3 regions of the Aquitalea magnusonii genome follow, and region 1 is predicted to be linked to each of the others. Evidence: predicted binding sites of a transcription regulator. Region 1 holds the regulator's gene; each other region holds the start of a gene.

Region 1 (2,266 bases):
GGCGGTGCGTGCCAGCGTAGCGGGGCTGGCCGATGACCTGCAGTTCAACTGCCTGCCCGCCGAGCAGGCCACGCTGGATGATTTGCTGGCAACAGACGGCATCGTGCTGGCAACGCCGGAGAATTTTGGCTATATGGCGGGCAAGCTGAAAGATTTCTTTGACCGCACCTTCTACCCGGCGCAGGGCCGCACCGAGGGGCTGGCCTGCCTGCTGCTGGTGTCGGCGGGAAACGATGGTCTGGGCGCATTGCAATCCATGCGGCGCATCATCGCTGGCTATGGCTGGCACGAAGTGCTGCCCGCCGTGGTGGTACGCGGCGAGCCCGCGGCCGCGCAGCTGGCCGAAGTGGCCGAACGGGCCGAGCAACTGGTGGCCGGCATGCTGATCGGGCGCTGGTAATACCCTGCCCGGAAGAGTTAGTGCTTGCGGAGAATGGCGCGCCTGCCCGGATGGGCAGAAGATGCAAGAAGGGCGGTAAGGCGCCTTGGCGCCCACCGCCCGGATGGTTTGCTAGCGTGCTGCCGGCTTATACGCCGTTGGCGTGGGTGCAACCGGAGATCAGGTCTTTCAGTGCATCGGCCTTGATCAGCTGGATGTGCTTGTGGTCCACGCTCAGCCAGCCTTGCTGCTGGAACTTGGACAGCGTGCGGCTGACGGTTTCCAGTTTCAGGCCGAGGAAGCTGCCGATTTCCTCACGGCTCATGCGCAGGATGAAATCGTTGGCGGCAAAGCCGCGGGTGGACAGGCGCTGCGACAGATTCAGCAGGAAGGCGGCCAGACGTTCTTCCGCTTTCATATTGCCCAACAGCAGCATGACGTTTTGGTCACGCACGATCTCGCGGCTCATCAGCCGGAAAAAGTGATGCTGCAGGCTGGGAATGTCGCGCCCCAGGCTTTCCATGCGGTTGAAGGGCAGTTCGCACACTTCGCTGTCTTCCAGTGCGATGGCATCGCAACCGTGGACATTGGAAGAAATGCCGTCCAGGCCCATCAGTTCGCCGGACATCAGGAAGCCCGTGACCTGCTCGCGACCATCCTGGCTGGCGACGCTGGTCTTGAAGAAACCGGTACGCACGGCAAACAGGGACTTGAAGGTCTCGCCGCTGCGGAACAGGTACTCACCGCGCTTGAGGCGGCGGCTCTGACGGATCACTGCGTCCAGTTGGGTCATCTCGTCGCGGTTCAGCCCGATGGGCAGGCAGAGTTCGCGCAAGCTGCAGTTGGAGCAGGACACCTTCAGTGCATGCAGAGTGTGTTGGTTTTGGTCTGACATCGAGTGTTTTGTACAACCCTGTAAAGAAGCTTGACCCTTGTCAAAGCGGAATTCGCACGTTTTCCGCAAATTTACCAGTCCACCTGACGTTTGACTATCAATACCCGACGACATGCACACCACCCATCCGTTTTCGCCTACCCACTGTGAGTTCGACCGAGCATTGATCGAACGTCTTGATGGCTCTGGCCCAAGATACACTTCTTACCCGACCGCAGACCGGTTTACCCCGGTGTTTGGCGAGAAGGACTATAAAAGCTGGCTGATGCAGCGCCATCTGGGCATGCATCAGAACGCAATATCATTGTACGTTCACATACCGTTCTGCAACACGGTATGTTACTACTGCGGCTGTAACAAAATCATCACCAAGGACAAAAGCCGCGCCGACCGTTATCTCGACTATCTGGAAAAAGAGATCAAGCTGGTTGCCGCTGCACTTGGTTGCCGGGAAAAAATCATCCAGCTGCACTTTGGCGGCGGCACGCCGACCTTCCTGTCCGATGCGCAGCTTGACCGGCTGATGAGCATGCTGCGAACGCACTTCGATTTTTTGCCGGAGGGAGAATATTCCATCGAGATCGACCCGCGCAAGGTGGGTCGTGAAACCGTGCATCATCTGGCGCGTTTGGGCTTCAACCGCATGAGCGTGGGTATTCAGGACTTCGATCCGCAGGTGCAGCAGGCAGTCAACCGCGTGCAAAGCGAGGCGGAAACGCTGGAGGTGATTGAGGCTGCACGCGAAGCCGGCTTCAAGTCGGTCAGCGTGGATCTGATCTACGGCCTGCCTCTGCAAACGCGCGAGTCGCTCAAACGCACGCTGGACAAGGTGATTGCCATCGCTCCGGACCGTCTGGCGCTGTACAACTATGCCCATTTGCCCACGGTGTTCATGCCGCAACGGCGCATCAACGAGGCTGACCTGCCTGCTGCCAGCACCAAGCTGGACATCCTGCAGGATGCAGTAAAGAGCCTGGCGGATGCCGGTTATG
Region 2 (2,266 bases), 550 kb from region 1:
CGCTCAGATAACAGGCCGGGTCCGCCGCCCAGAAATTGCCGGTCAGCTCCCAGGCGCGCACCCGGGTATTGCCATTGCAGATGGCCAGATGCTGACAGGCGGCGCAGCGCCCTTCCACCGGCCGTGGCGACTGGCGCAGCCCAGAGAGCAGCGGGTGGGACAGATCCTGCCAGATGGCGGAAAACGGCCGCTGGCGCACATTGCCCAGCGTCACCTTCCACCACATGGTGTCCGGATGCACATTGCCCAGATTGTCGATATTGGCCACGTTCACCCCGCTGGCGTTGCCACCCCAGGCCAGCAGGCGCTGGCGCAGTTGCGCCGCCAGTGCCGGGTAATGACGGGCAGCCCAGTGCAGCAGGTACACCGCATCGGCATCGTTGTTGCCGGTAACGAAATCACGCGGCTTGCCAGCGCGGATGTGCTGCAGGCAGGACTCGATCAGCAAGTCCATCGCCCAGCGGGTGCGTGGCTGGCGGGCGTCGTCGGCGCGGTGCTTGTTGCCGCGCCCGGCATAGTTGAGATGGGAAAAATAAAACTTGTCGATGTCTTCCACTGCCAGTAGCTGCAATAGCGCAGGCAAGTCGTCGGCATTGTCTTCGGTCATGGTGTAGCGCAGGCCCACTTTCAGCCCGGCATCGCGCGCCAGCCGCATGCCGCGCAAGGCCAGCTCGTAGCCACCGGCCAGGCGGCGGAAGCGGTCGTGGGTGGCTCCGATGCCATCCAGACTGACACCGACATAGTCAAAGCCCACCGCCGCCAGCGCGGCAATATTGCGCTCGTCAATCAGCGTGCCATTGCTGGACAGGCCGACATAAAAACCCATGGCCTTGGCGCGGGCGGCCAGTTCGAAAATGTCCGGCCGCAGCAGCGGCTCGCCGCCGGACAGAATCAGCACCCGCACGCCAAAGGCGTGCAGATCGTCCATCACCGCACAGGCTTCTGCCGTACTCAGCTCGCCCTGGAAATCCTTGTTGGCCGAGGTGGAGTAACAATGCTGGCAGGTGAGATTGCAACGGCGGATCAGGTTCCAGATCACCACCGGGCCGCTGGGTTTGCCACGACGGGCGGGGGCGGCTGCCGGGTCCAGCAGGCTTTGCAGATAGGGTGTCAGGCGCAGCATGAAAGGCTCCGGCAATGGTGACGGCAGACAGTGTGCGGGGACATGCGGGCGGCGCTCCTTGACCCGTATCAACGGGATGCAGACAGCCCCAGGCGCGGGTAACAAAATAACGCCGAGTCGCGGAGGCAAGGAGGCACAACGCAGCCGCAGTTTTTTGTCAGCCGCGCTATACCCGCAAGCCGGATTTTTTCAGGATACGGGTGGAAAACAGCAGCGCATGACGACGGCAGGCCGGGCCGAGCAATTGCAATAGCGCGACCTGCTGTTCGCGTACCGCGCGGCGATTGTCGCCATGCACCATGGCAAACAGGTTGTAAGGCCAGTGCGGCAGGTGGCGCGGACGGCGGTAGCAGTGGCTGACGCAATCCAACTGCCCCAGTTGCTGGCCCAGCTCATCCACCAGTTCGTCCGCCACATCGAATACCGCCATGCCATTGGCGCGGTAGCCGATGGCGTAATGATTGGGCACCGCGCCGATGCGGCGGATCACCCCCTGCTCCAGCATGCGGCCCAGTCGGCTCAACACCTCCTGCTCTGGCAATTGCAGACTGTCGGCCAATTGGCGGTAGGGCTGTTCCACCAAGGGCAGCCCGGCCTGGCTGGCGCGGATCAGCCGCCAGTCGTCCTCGTCCAGCACGGCTATCTGCGGTCTGTCGTCCACCGTGCCGCGCCCGGCGCTGGCCTGCCCCACCGCCGCCTGGCCGCCCACGGTAAAACGCATGCCGACAAAGTATTCACGCTGCTTGGGAAAGGCATGCACGGTGAGACCAGTCAGCAGCTCGATGGCGCTGCAGGCGGCGGAAATGCCGGCCTGGCTGGCGGCGGCCAGCACAAACCACATATTCAGCTTGTGACTGCGCTGGTAGTTGTGCGCCACCGCCGGCAGGCTGTTGACTGCCGCCGCCACTTCGTCAAAGCGTGCCGGTGGCACTGCCAGCGCCGCCAGCACAAAGCAGCCGCCCATGCGTTCTATCTGGTAGAGCGGGCCAAAGCGGGTGAGCACCTGCCGCTGTAGCAGGCCATCCAGCCCTTGCCGCAAGGCCAGCTCGCTGCAACCGAGGGTGGCGGCGGCACGGGCAAAGGGCTGACTGGTGAGCGGAAAACCCCCTTGCAACTGGTTGACGATGCTGGTTTCCAGCGCAT
Region 3 (2,266 bases), 540 kb from region 1:
TGACCATGGCATCGAAGCCGGTGATGAGCTGGCTGCACATGGGGTAGAGAATGTTTTCTTCTTTCATATTGTGCTGCTGCATCAGGATCAGCAGGGTATCGGCACAGCTCAGATAGTCGGCGGCGTGTTCGGCGGACAGCAACTGGTCCATGTCCTGCATCAGCGCGCGCATCTGGCTGTGTTCGTTGCGCATCACGGCAGTCGGTCCCATATTGCTGCCGGTGGCGGCTTCAAAGGCCGGAAACAGGCTGTCTTCTTCCAGGGAAAAATGCTGCAGCATGGCGCGCTGGAAGGCTTGAAACACGGCTCGGGCCTTGGGCCAGTCCGCCTGACGGACGGCTTCTTCGGTCAGGGCGAAGTCGGCATCGCACAGGCGATGTTGCTGGGTAAGCTGTGAAATGGCGTTCATGGTGCGTGGTCTCGGGGTGTCACTGACATGGCTGCAGTATTGCCGGCTGGCGTGATGGCCTGAATGACCGGGATCAAGAAATCCTTGCCTGCTGGCGCAGGGCCAGCAACTGCCGGTGCAGGGACACCACTTTGCCGATCACCAGCAGGGCCGGAGTGCTGATGGTCGCATCTGCAATCAGCTGCGGCAGCTGGTCCAATTGGCCGCATACACAGCGCTGCGCGCTGCTGCAGGCTTTTTCCACGATGGCCACCGGCGTGGCCGGATCGCGCCCGTGCGCCAGCAACTGGCTGGCAATATGCGCCGCTTCGCCCAGTCCCATATACACCACCAGCGTTTGCTCCGGCTGGCTGTGCGCCGTCCAGTCCAGCGAGCCTTCACCCTGGCGGCGATGGCCGGTTACCAGCGTGCAGCCCTGGGCGTGATGGCGATCGGTCAGCGGCAGTCCCAGCGCGGCGGCGGCACCCAGCGCGGCGCTGATGCCCGGTACCACCTCACAGGGAATGCCGGCTTCAGCCAGCGCCAGCATTTCTTCGCCACCACGGCCAAATAACAGCGGATCGCCCCCCTTGAGCCGTACTACCCGCTGTCCGCTGCGGGCAAAGTCGATCAGCAGCCGGTTGATGTCGGCCTGCGGCAGGGTGTGGCGGCTGGCACGCTTGCCCACACAGATGCGGCTGGCCTGCGGTGGGGCCAGTCGCAGTATCTGTGGGTCCAGCAGGTGGTCGTACAGCACCACGTCGGCTTCGCCCAGCCGTTGGACTGCGCGCAGGGTGAGCAAGTCCGGGTCGCCGGGGCCGGCCCCCACCAGGCAAACGCTGCCGGGGGCAAGGCCGCTGCTGCTGGCGGCGGATGGGGGATTGCTGGCCGTATCGGGACGGGGCAGAGCGGGCAGGGCTGGGCGGTGCATGCGGACTCCCGGGCAAAGGTTTGCCGAATGGTGATGCCGCCAGTGTAGGGAGGAGGGTGGCCGGGAATCGTTGATTCGAATCAATGCTATCTGGATGCCCGAATCCGTACATTTCGCCCCAGGTACCGGACTTGCCGGTGCAAGCACTTTGAGGAGGACGTGATGAGCGCGAGCTTCACCAAATCGACGGCCCGCAACATCTTTTACGGTGGGTCGGTGTTCTTTTTTCTGCTGTTCCTGGGGCTGACGCTGGACACCACCATGGCTCTGCCCAGCCACAACGCCAAGGCCAAGCTCACCGATGCAGCCGTACGCGGCAAGAAGATCTGGGAGACGCGCAACTGCGGCGGCTGTCACACCCTGCTGGGCGAGGGGGCTTACTTTGCGCCGGAGCTGGGCAATGTGTATGTACGCCGTGGCCCCGACTTCATCAAGGGCTGGATGAAGGCGATGCCCACCAATGTGCCGGGTCGCCGCCAGATGCCGCAGTTCCACCTGAATGATGGCGAGCTGGACGACGTGGTGGCTTTCCTGAAATACACCTCCGAGATCAATACCAATAACTGGCCGCCCAATATCCAGGGCTGATCGCACCAGACCAATCGCTTACGGAGATAAACATGAGCAATGCAAGCGCGGCTGCGCTGGCGGCTGAACAAGCCCGCGCGCCAGCCCAGATCAAGTACCGCTCACAGGCGGTGGCCAAGCCCTATTTCATGGCAGCCATCGGCCTGTTCATCGGCCAGATCCTGTTTGGCCTGATCATCGGCCTGCAGTATGTGAAGGGAGACTTTCTGTTCCCGGCCATCAGTTTCAGCACCGCCCGCATGGTGCACACCAACCTGTTGATTGTCTGGCTGCTGTTCGGCTTCATGGGGGCGGGTTATTTCCTGATTCCGGAAGAATGCGAGCGCGAGCTGTACAGCCCGAAACTGGCCATCATCACC

Evidence for each region. Region 1 encodes FNR, which switches genes on or off when oxygen is low (the NO sensors DNR and NnrR bind a similar motif). Its sites were predicted from a motif close to TTGATNNNNATCAA; they were not measured.
Region 2: nirJ (heme d1 biosynthesis radical SAM protein NirJ) is a predicted target of FNR. The motif match lies at 1,182-1,195, and genes of this name have one in related genera.
Region 3: cobA (uroporphyrinogen-III C-methyltransferase) is a predicted target of FNR. The motif match lies at 1,390-1,403, and genes of this name have one in related genera.

What each region holds. Positions count from the first base shown of each region.
Region 1 covers NZ_AP018823.1:3,468,068-3,470,333, reverse strand. The annotation lists gene DLM_RS16505 (flavodoxin family protein) at 1-400, shown strand, start outside; gene fnr (fumarate/nitrate reduction transcriptional regulator Fnr) at 528-1,274, opposite strand; gene hemN (oxygen-independent coproporphyrinogen III oxidase) at 1,387-2,266, shown strand, end outside.
Region 2 covers NZ_AP018823.1:2,918,969-2,921,234, forward strand. The annotation lists gene nirJ (heme d1 biosynthesis radical SAM protein NirJ) at 1-1,123, opposite strand, end outside; gene DLM_RS13935 (Lrp/AsnC family transcriptional regulator) at 1,290-2,266, opposite strand, start outside.
Region 3 covers NZ_AP018823.1:2,931,235-2,933,500, reverse strand. The annotation lists gene DLM_RS14005 (hemerythrin domain-containing protein) at 1-409, opposite strand, end outside; gene cobA (uroporphyrinogen-III C-methyltransferase) at 483-1,319, opposite strand; gene DLM_RS13995 (c-type cytochrome) at 1,482-1,907, shown strand; gene DLM_RS13990 (cbb3-type cytochrome c oxidase subunit I) at 1,940-2,266, shown strand, end outside.